3 regions of the Allobosea sp. 124 genome follow, and region 1 is predicted to be linked to each of the others. Evidence: predicted binding sites of a transcription regulator. Region 1 holds the regulator's gene; each other region holds the start of a gene.
What was found. Region 1 encodes LexA, which represses DNA repair genes until DNA is damaged. Its sites were predicted from a motif close to TGTTCNNNNTGTGTTCNG; they were not measured.

Region 1 (3,271 bases):
GGTCTACGACATGGTCAAGGCGGCCGACCGCGCCATGCGGATCGAAGGTATCCGGCTCGTCCACAAATCGGGCGGCAAGTCCGGCAGCTTCGACGCCGGCGATTCTGCGGCGGAGACGGCCTGATGGCGCTGACCCCGGTCCCCGTCGCGCTCAGGGCCCTGCTCGACAGCGTTCCGGCGGCGACGCCGGCCGAGACCCTGCCGCTGGCGCAATGCGCCTGGCGCGTGCTGGCGGGCGATATCGCGGCGCTGCGCACGCAGCCCCCCTTCGCCAATTCCGCGATGGACGGCTATGCGGCGCGGGCCGACGATCTCTTGCCCGGACGCGACCTGCGCGTGACCGGCGAATCCGCCGCGGGACGCTCCTTCGCCGGTTCGCTCGCACCGGGCGAGGCCGTGCGCATCTTCACCGGCGCACCGATCCCCGACGGCGCCGACACCATCCTGATCCAGGAGAATGCCGACGGGGTCGGCTCCGCCACGATCCGCGTGCGCGAGGGGGCCCCCAGAGGCAAGTTCATCCGCGCGGCCGGGCTCGACTTCGGCACGGGCGATGTGCTGCTGCAGGCCGGCCGCAAGCTCGACAGCGCCGCACTCGGCCTTGCCGCCGCGGCGGGCCATCCGACGCTTTCGGTGCGCCGCAAGCCGCTTGTCGCGATCCTCGCCACCGGCGACGAACTCGTTTCGCCGGGCGATCCGGTCGGGCCCGACCAGATCGTCGCCTCGAACAGCTTCTCGCTCGCCGCGCTGGTCGAGCAGGCAGGTGCGACGGCGCTCGATCTCGGCATCGCGCGCGACAACCATCCCGACCTCGCCGCGCGGATCGAGCAAGCCCGGGCCGCCGGCGCGGATGTGCTGATCACGCTCGGCGGTGCGTCGGTCGGCGCGCATGATCTGGTGCAGGAGGCGCTGACGCGAGCCGGCATGGCGCTCGGTTTCTGGAAGATCGCGATGCGCCCGGGCAAGCCGATGATGACCGGCCGGCTCGGCCGCATGGTCGCGGTAGGGCTGCCGGGCAACCCGGTCTCGTCGATCGTCTGCGGCCATCTCTTCGTCGTGCCGCTGATCGAGGCGCTGCTCGGCATGCCGGCGCCCGAGCGAGACCGCAGCGAGCCCGGCATCCTCGGGCGCGACATGCCGGCCAATGACGAACGCGAGGATTATCTGCGCTCCGACCTTGCCTTGACCGAAGCTGGCTGGCAGGCGACGCCGTTCGAGCGGCAGGATTCCTCCATGCTCGGCCTGCTGTCACGCGCACAGGCGCTGGCGATCCGCCCCGCCTTCGCGGCGCCCGCCAGGACAGGCGATCCCTGCCGCATCATCAGGCTGCGCTGACGCAAGGCGAGGCGCGCTTGCGGAACACAACGCGAACGGGTATGGTGTTCGTGATTTGTTTCGAATCTGCGCCCACTTACATCTATCATCGCGCCGGCGGGGACCATGCTGACACGCAAACAGTTCGAACTGCTTCGCTTCATCCAGGAACGCCTGCGCGAAAGCGGCGTCCCCCCTTCCTTCGACGAGATGAAGGATGCGCTCGACCTGCGCTCCAAATCCGGCATCCATCGCCTGATCATGGCGCTGGAGGAGCGCGGCTTCATCCGCCGGCTGCCGAACCGGGCGCGCGCGCTCGAGATCATCAAGCTGCCCGAGGGCGTCGGTGCCGGCGGCCAGCCGACCGCGCGGGGCCGTTTCAGCCCGTCGATCGTCCAGGGCGGTCTCGGTAAGGACAGCGGGCTCGGCAAGGTCAGGCCGGTCGAGACGGCCTCCGACGACATCCGCACGACCATCGCGATTCCGGTGATGGGCCGCATCGCGGCCGGCACGCCGATCTCGGCGATCCAGAGCCGCAGCCACAGCGTCGCGCTGCCGGCCGACATGCTGGGCGCGGGCGAGCATTTCGCGCTCGAAGTCCGCGGCGACTCGATGGTCGACGCCGGCATCCTCGACGGCGACACGGTGGTGATCCGCAAGCAGGACAGCGCCAATACCGGCGACATCATCGTCGCCCTGATCGACGACGAGGAGGCGACGCTGAAGCGGCTGCGCAAGCGTGGCTCCTCGATCGCGCTGGAGGCGGCGAACCCGGCCTATGAGACGCGCGTGCTCGGCCCGGACCGGGTCAAGATCCAGGGCCGGCTCGTCAACCTGATGCGGCGCTACTGAAGCCGTTCCGGATTGGCCGGATCGTCCACCGGCTGGGCGGCGGCCGGCCTGGCCGGCGCTGATGCTGGAGCCTCGACCCGGCGGCTCCAGGGCCGCTCGCCGGAGCCCTGTTCCGACGTGTGGCTGCGCCATGCCCCTCCCCGGCGGATGAGCGCTGTCGCGCCATCGCGGGCCAGCGCCGTGCGGTCGACGAGTTTCGTGGCGCAAGGCGCGGTCCAGGGGATCGGCGTGACGACGAGATCGGCGCGGCGACAGTCCTCGATGATGGCGAGCCGGTCGCGCGCATAAGCGATGCTGCGGCCGTCCCTGGTCGCGATGACGCAGCCGGCATCATCGCAGGCAGCCGCCTGTCGCAAGCTGGCGTCGTCGGGGTTGCGGCCATCGCCGTCGGCGGTGAGCCATTGCTGCAGGACGAAGCGGCTGGGCTTGCCGGCGACGACCAGCAGGCCGTCCTTGCCGCGCACGGCAATGCCCGAGCCGTCACGCTCGATCAGGACGTCGGGTCGCTCGGGCTTGGCCGCGACCGCGACGCCGACGACGAGCGGCAGGAGCGCGAGCAGGCGCAGTCTGGTGGTCCAGAGGGTGAGCCAGAGCAGCGTCGCGGCGAAGCAGGCGAGCGCGGCCGGGCCGAAGGCCGCGATGACGAGCGTCGAATGGTCGATGGTCGCGACCCAGTGCGCCAGCTTCAGGACCACGTCCGAAGCGAACCCCATCAGCCACCAGGCCGGAGCATCGAGCCCGAACGGATAGGCGAGCACGCCAAAGACCGCCGCCGGCATCACGCAAAGCGACACGAAGGGCAGTGCCAGCGCGTTGCCGAGCAGACCGAATGGATTGAAGGTCTGGAAGTGATAGGCGCCGAAGGGCGCTGTCGCGGCGGTCGCCAGCAGGGTCGTGACGATGACGCCGACCGAGGCGATCCAGAGTGGGCCCAGCGGCCAGGGCAGCAATGATGGCGGGTGCGGACGGGTGCGGTTCTCCCAACGCTCAGCGAAGGCGATCAGGGCCGCCACCGCGCCGAAGGACATCTGGAAGCTCGGCCCGAGCAGCGCGTCGGGCTCGCGCAGCAGCACGATCATCGCCGCCAGCGCCAGATTACGCATGC
Region 2 (3,271 bases), 500 kb from region 1:
TGCGGCGATGCTGGGCGAGCTCGCCGACCAGATCGGCATCGACGCGGTTTACCGGATTTGCTCGTTCCTGCCGGCGATCGGCCTGCTCGCCTGGTTCCTGCCGAAGCTCGGAACGGAGATGCAAGGCGCAGCCCTGCACTGAGGCCGATACCGCTGCGGCAATTGATCTCGCCCAATGTGAGCGCCGGCCACCGGCGCTAGCATGGTTGCAAAATGCCACCTCCCGGCCGGCCAGGCCCGGAGGCGCAACCGGGGGAATGCCATGACGGAGCCGTATCCGAATCCCGAGGCGGCGGATGCGCCGCGACCCGATCCGGTGGTACGCCGCATCGCCGTGCACGATGTCGTCGAGGCCTTCGTCGCGGGCCTGCGGGATTTCCAGGCGGCACCTCTCTTCGGCCTTTTCTTCGGCGGCATCTATGCAGTCGCCGGTCTGGCGATCCTGCTGTCACTGACCACCTTCGGCATGCCCTATCTCGCCTATCCGCTGGCGGCGGGCTTCGCGCTGATCGGCCCTTTCGTCGCGGTCGGCCTGTATGAGGTGTCGCGCCGGCGCGAGGCCGGCGAGCCGCTCGCCTGGGGCAAGGTGCTCGGCGTCGTCTTCGCGCAGGGCAAGCGCGAACTGAGCTGGATGGCCTTCGTCACGCTGTTCGTGATGATGATGTGGCTCTATCAGGTCCGGCTGCTGCTCGCGCTGTTCCTCGGCTTCCAGTCCTTCGCCAGCTTCCGCGGCTTTCTGGGCGTGATCGCGACCACGCCGGAGGGGCTGATGTTCCTCGCCGTCGGCAATCTCGTCGGCGCGGTCCTCGCCGCGGCCCTGTTCTCGCTGACGGTGGTCTCCTTCCCGCTGCTGCTCGACCGCGAGGTCGACTTCATCACCGCGATGATCACCAGCGTGCGCGCCGTGGCGGCGAGCCCCGTGCCGATGCTCGGCTTCGCGGCGGCGATCGCGGCGCTCTCCGTGGTCGCGATGCTGCCGGGCTTTCTGGGCCTCGTCGTCATCATGCCCGTGCTCGGCCATGCGACCTGGCATCTCTACCGGCGCGTGGTCGAACCGGCCGCCTGAGCGCCGGGCGCGCTGCTGCCGCAAACCGTCCGGCCGGCCGTGATAACGTGCTCCGTCAAGGAGATCACGACGATGGATGAGCTGCGTCCGTACCGGGCCATGGCCTGCAACAACCTCTGGGCCAACCACCGGCTGCTGAGCGCCTGCGCCTTGCTGTCACCGGACGAATTCGTGGCGAAACGTACGGGTTTCTTCCCGAGCCTGCGCGCGACGCTCAATCACATCCTGATCATCGACCGCTTCTATATCGACGCCATGGAGGGCGGCCGGCTCGGGCCGGCGGCCTGGGCCGATCGGGAGCCTTGCGCGACGCTTCCGGCCCTGCAGGCCGCGCAGGAGGCGATGGACCGGCGCCTGATCGCTGTTGTCGAGGCTGCCGGCGGGGCGGGCCTTGCCCGCGTGGTCGAGGTGCATCGTGGCGCGCGAATCCAGCGCGAGCGGCTCGACCGGCTGCTGCTGCACCTGTTCCAGCATCAGGTGCATCATCGCGGCCAGGCCCATGCCATGCTCAGCGGCACGATGGTGGCGCCGCCGCAGCTCGACGAGTTCTTCTCAGCTGGCGAGGCGAGCTTGCGGGCCGATGAGTTCGCGGCACTCGGCCTGACCGAGGCGATGGTCTGGGGCGAGGACGAGAGCAGGCCCTGAGCCTGCCGCAAGGCGCGACCACGGCAGCAGCGAAAGCAGGGGACAACCTCGCAAATGACCCTTGAACAAAACAGGAACATCATTGATAGTGGCGCGGTCAGCCGGTAGGGTCCGGCTCCGGTGTCGAGCCGGTTTTCGATGTGCGCAGGAAATGGAGCCTCTCATGGCTGGTAGCGTCAACAAGGTCATTCTGGTCGGCAATCTCGGCCGCGATCCTGAGGTCCGGCGTCTCGGCTCGGGCGAGCCGGTCGTCAATCTGCGCATCGCCACCTCCGAAACCTGGCGCGACAAGCAGTCGGGCGAGAAGAAGGAGCGCACCGAGTGGCACTCGGTCGTGATCTTCAACGAGAACCTCGCCAAGGTCGCCGAGCAATATCTGAAGAAGGGCTCGAAGATCTATGTCGAGGGCCAGCTCCAGACCCGCAAATGGCAGGATCAGTCGGGCGTCGAGAAGTACACGACCGAGATCGTGCTGCAGCGCTTCCGCGGCGAGCTGACCATCCTCGACAGCCGCGGGCAGGGCGGTTCCGACGAGTATGGCGAGGGCGGCGGATCGATGGAGGATCGTTCCTCGGGCTCGTCCTTCGGCCGCTCGGGTCCGGCGAGCGGTGGCGGCGGCTCGCGCCAGCCGGCGATGGCGGGCGGCAGCGGTGGCGGGCGCTCGTCCTCCAGCCATCTCGACGACGACATCCCGTTCTAGGGGCGGGATTTCACCCGGCCGCCGCGCGCTCCAGCGCGGCGATGTCGATCCTGGTCATCTGCATCATCGCCTGCATGACGCGGGCGGCTTTGGCGCCATCGGCATCGCCCAGCAATTCCATCAGCCGGTCGGGCACGATCTGCCAGGACAGGCCGAACTTGTCCTTGAGCCAGGAACACTGGTCGTAGCGCCCGCCATCGCCAAGCTTTTCCCAGAAGTAGTCGACCTCCGCCTGGGTCGCGCAATGCACGACGAAGGACACGGCCTCGGTGAAGCTGTGATACGGCCCGCCGTTGAGCGCGGTGAAGGTGAGGCCCTCGAGCGTGAAGGACGCGGTCAGGACGCTGCCTTTCGGCCCTGGCCCTGCGTCGCCGCAACGCAGCATCGGGCCCGCCTCGGCATTGGGAAAGACCGAGAGATAGAATGCGACGGCCTGTTCGGCCTGATGGTCGAACCACAGGAACGGCGTGATCTTCTGCACCTTGGCCATGCTGCTCTCCCTGGCGTCTGCGGGCGCCGCGCACCTCTTTGATTAACCGAATGGTTTAGTATTGGGCCGCGCTTGTCAAGCCACGGCATCCCACGCCCGGCCGCGTCATGCCATCAGGGCAGGGCGCCTCTGCCGCCCGGCGTCCTTGTTCGCGCCCGGCTTCCCGGCGAAGGTCCGCGCATCATGAGCAGCATCGATCCTTCCGTTTCCGCCCTCTCCGTCTGGCTCGCGCTGGAGAGCCCCACCCATCACGCCCCCGGCGTCAACGGCATGATGGACCTCGTCGCCCATGAGGTCGAAGGTCTGCCGATCGCGGTCGAGCGCATCGCCGGACGCGACGGTCTCGGCGACAGCCTCGTCCTGCGCGCCG
Region 3 (3,271 bases), 4.1 Mb from region 1:
CATCCCGCGACAGGCGGCAGCGGCGCCGAGCTGTGCTCGGGCGACATGCTGCTGGAGGCGCTGGTCGCATGCGCCGGCGTCACCCTGAAGGCGGTCGCGACGGCGCTTGAGATCGAGCTGAAGAAGGGCATCGTTCGCGCCGAGGGCGATCTCGATTTTCGCGGCACGCTCGGCGTCGCCAAGGATGCGGCCGTAGGCTTCAAGGCGATCCGGCTCTCCTTCGAGGTCGAGACGGACGCGCCGCAGGAGAAGCTCGACACCCTGCTGAAGCTCACCGAGCGCTACTGCGTCGTCTTCCAGACGCTGAATGTGAAGCCGGAGCTGTCGGCGGCTCTCACGGTCGGCTGATCACTCCGCTGCGTTCTTCAACGCCAGCCCCTGCGCGAAAGGCAGTGTCGGCTCGGCCTTCGCATCGTCGAAGTCGAGCGCCACGATCCGCTCGCCGCGGCTGGCGATCTTGGCCGAAGAGGTGCGGATGCCGGCGACGTCGTCCTGCGCCTGGCGGAAATGCTGCTCGAGCTTCTCGGCCCGCTCGCCGAGCCGCCTGACATCGGCCAGCAATTTGCCGACCTCGCTCTGGATGACCTGCGCCTCCTCGCGCATCCGGGCATCGCGCACCAGCGACTGCATGAGCTGGATCGCCAGCGCCAGCAGCGAGGGCGAGACGATCATGATCCGGGCCCGGTGCGCCTTCTGGATCACGTCGTCGAAATGCTCGTGCAGATCGGCATAGATCGATTCCGAGGGCACGAAGAGCAGCGCCATGTCCTGCGTCTCGCCGGGCAGGAAATAGCGCTCGGCAATGTCCTTCACATGCACGCCGACATCATTGCGCACGCGCGCCCCGGCAGCCTTGCGCGCCTCGTCGCTTCGCGCCTCGCGAAGCTGCGTGAAGCTCTCCAGCGGGAACTTGGCGTCGATCACGAGGCCGCGCCCGTCGCCGGGCAGGGTCACCATGCAGTCGGGCCGCCTGCCATTGGAGAGCTGGGGTTGGAAGGAAAAGAACGCGCTCGGCAGCCCGTCGCGGATGATCGCCTCCATCCGGCCCTGGCCATAGGCGCCGCGCGCCTGCTTGTTGGAGAGCACATCCCGAAGCGTCACGACCTCCGAGGTCAGGCTGGTCAGGTTCTTCTGGGCGGAATCGATCACCGCCAGCCGCTCCTGCAGCTTGCCCAGGCTCTCGGAGGTCTGGCGGACATTCTGTTCGAGACCCTGGCCGACCTGCTGGCGCAGGCCATCCATCCGGTCGGCGACCAGCCGCGCGAGGTCGCCCTGCCGCGTCGAGAGGATCTCGGCCATGGACTGCATCCGCCCGGTCAGCTCGGCCTGGAGCCGGTTCATCTCGGCGACCTTGTCGTCCATCTCGCGGGCCCGCTCGGCGGCGATCGCCGCCTCCAATGCGCGATTGCGGCTGCCGCGCCATGAACTTAGGGCGACAAGAATGAGCAGGGCGACGCTGAGGCCCGCGAAGCCGAAGGCTGCCTCGGCCCAGGTCACCGGACGGTCGAGCAGGATGAAGGCGATCTCTTTCATGGCGAGACCCTAACCGATTCGGGTGAATCAATTCGAACGAAAGCGGAACAGTTTGACCGGCTGCGCACAAGGGCTTATGTCGCCGGGTCATCACGAAAACCTGCGCAGAAACCCTTTCATGGCCATCCGCCCTCTCGTCATCCTGCCCGATGCACAGCTTCGCCTCGTCTCGACCCAGGTCGAGGAGATCACGCCCGAGATCCGCACGCTCGTCTCCGACATGTTCGAGACGATGTATGACGCGCCGGGCATCGGCCTGGCGGCCATCCAGATCGGCGTGCCCTGGCGCGTGGTGACGCTCGACGTTGCCAAGGCTCCCGAGGGCGACAAGGCGGAGAGCGAGGGCGAGGAGAGCGTCGAGGCCGACCAGGAGAAGCGCGATGCGCGGCCGCGCAATCCGATGGCTTTCATCAACCCGCAGATCACCTGGTCCTCTGAGGAGCGCAGCATCTACGAGGAAGGCTGCCTCTCGATTCCGGAATATTACGAGGAGGTCGAGCGTCCGGCGTCCGTCAGGGTCAGCTATCTCGACCTCGACGGCAAGCAGCAGGAGATCGCGGCCGACGGGCTGCTCGCGACCTGCCTGCAGCACGAGATCGATCATCTCAACGGCGTGCTGTTCATCGACCATCTCTCGCGCCTCAAGCGCGAGCGCGTCACCAAGCGCTTCGCCAAACAGGCCAGGCGCGACGGCTAGCTTTTTCTGTTTTGCGCGCGGTCATCTTTTTGCACGCGGGCCCGGGTTTCCCTGCGGTCGCCCGGGGCGACGCATTTTGAGGTAACATCGAGCGTATGAGTTTGCGCGTCATCTTCATGGGTACGCCCGACTTCGCGGTGCCGACCCTCACCGAGATCATCGGCCAGGGCTACGAGGTCGTGAGCTGCTATACGCGCGCGCCGGCCCAGGCCGGGCGCGGGCTGGAACTCAAGCCCTCGCCGGTGCAGAAGGCGGCCGAGCGTTTCGGCATTCCGGTCTTTACGCCATCGACGCTGAAGACGGCCGAGGTCGCCGCGCAGATCGCCTCCCAGGAGGCCGACGTCGCCGTCGTCGTCGCCTTTGGCATGATCCTGCCCCAGGGGATCCTAGATCTGCCGGAACTCGGCTGCCTCAACCTGCATGCCTCGCTGCTGCCCCGCTGGCGCGGCGCGGCGCCGATCCAGCGCGCCGTCATGGCGGGCGATGCCGAAAGCGGCGTCTGCGTCATGAAGATGGAAGCCGGGCTCGATACTGGCCCCGTCGCCATGGTCGAGCGGCTGGAGATCGGCCCGGACATGACGGCGGGCGACCTGCATGACCAATTGGCCCCGCTTGGCGCTGATCTGATGGTGCGCGCTCTGGCGGCGCTCGGGCGCGGGGCCTTGCGCTTCACGCCGCAGCCGGAGGAGGGCGTGACTTATGCGGCCAAGATCGGCAATGCCGAGGCCAGGCTGAACTGGGCCAGGCCGGCCAGGCAGGTGCATGATCTGGTGCGGGGGCTCGCCCCGTTTCCGGGCGCCTTTGCCGAGGTTGATCTGGGCAAGGGTCCCGAGCGCCTCAAGATCCTGCGCACGGCGCTTGCCGGCGGCGCGGCCGAACCCGGCATGCTGCTCGACGACGAGGGCACCGTCGCCTGCGCCGAAGGCGCCGTGAAGCTCCTCCAGGTTCAGCGCGCTGGCGGCAGGCCGGTCAGCGGGGCCGAGTTCCTCCGCGGTGCGAGGCTTGGCGCCGGCGGCAGGCTCTAGCGGAACATGCCGTTGT

Region 2: ssb (single-stranded DNA-binding protein) is a predicted target of LexA. The motif match lies at 1,773-1,790, and genes of this name have one in related genera.
Region 3: C8D03_RS03960 (DNA recombination protein RmuC) is a predicted target of LexA. The motif match lies at 1,566-1,583, and genes of this name have one in related genera.

Annotation. Positions count from the first base shown of each region.
Region 1 is NZ_PZZM01000001.1:4,943,201-4,946,471, forward strand. Features, by position in the region: gene moaC (cyclic pyranopterin monophosphate synthase MoaC) at 1-124, shown strand, start outside; gene C8D03_RS23385 (molybdopterin molybdotransferase MoeA) at 124-1,335, shown strand; gene lexA (transcriptional repressor LexA) at 1,441-2,166, shown strand; gene C8D03_RS23395 (ComEC/Rec2 family competence protein) at 2,160-3,271, opposite strand, start outside.
Region 2 is NZ_PZZM01000001.1:4,445,966-4,449,236, forward strand. Features, by position in the region: gene C8D03_RS21135 (MFS transporter) at 1-142, shown strand, start outside; gene C8D03_RS21140 (DUF2189 domain-containing protein) at 263-1,066, shown strand; gene C8D03_RS21145 (DinB family protein) at 1,139-1,711, shown strand; gene ssb (single-stranded DNA-binding protein) at 1,875-2,411, shown strand; gene C8D03_RS21155 (VOC family protein) at 2,422-2,892, opposite strand; gene C8D03_RS21160 (M20 family metallopeptidase) at 3,085-3,271, shown strand, end outside.
Region 3 is NZ_PZZM01000001.1:832,752-836,022, reverse strand. Features, by position in the region: gene C8D03_RS03965 (OsmC family protein) at 1-348, shown strand, start outside; gene C8D03_RS03960 (DNA recombination protein RmuC) at 349-1,533, opposite strand; gene def (peptide deformylase) at 1,652-2,230, shown strand; gene fmt (methionyl-tRNA formyltransferase) at 2,326-3,255, shown strand.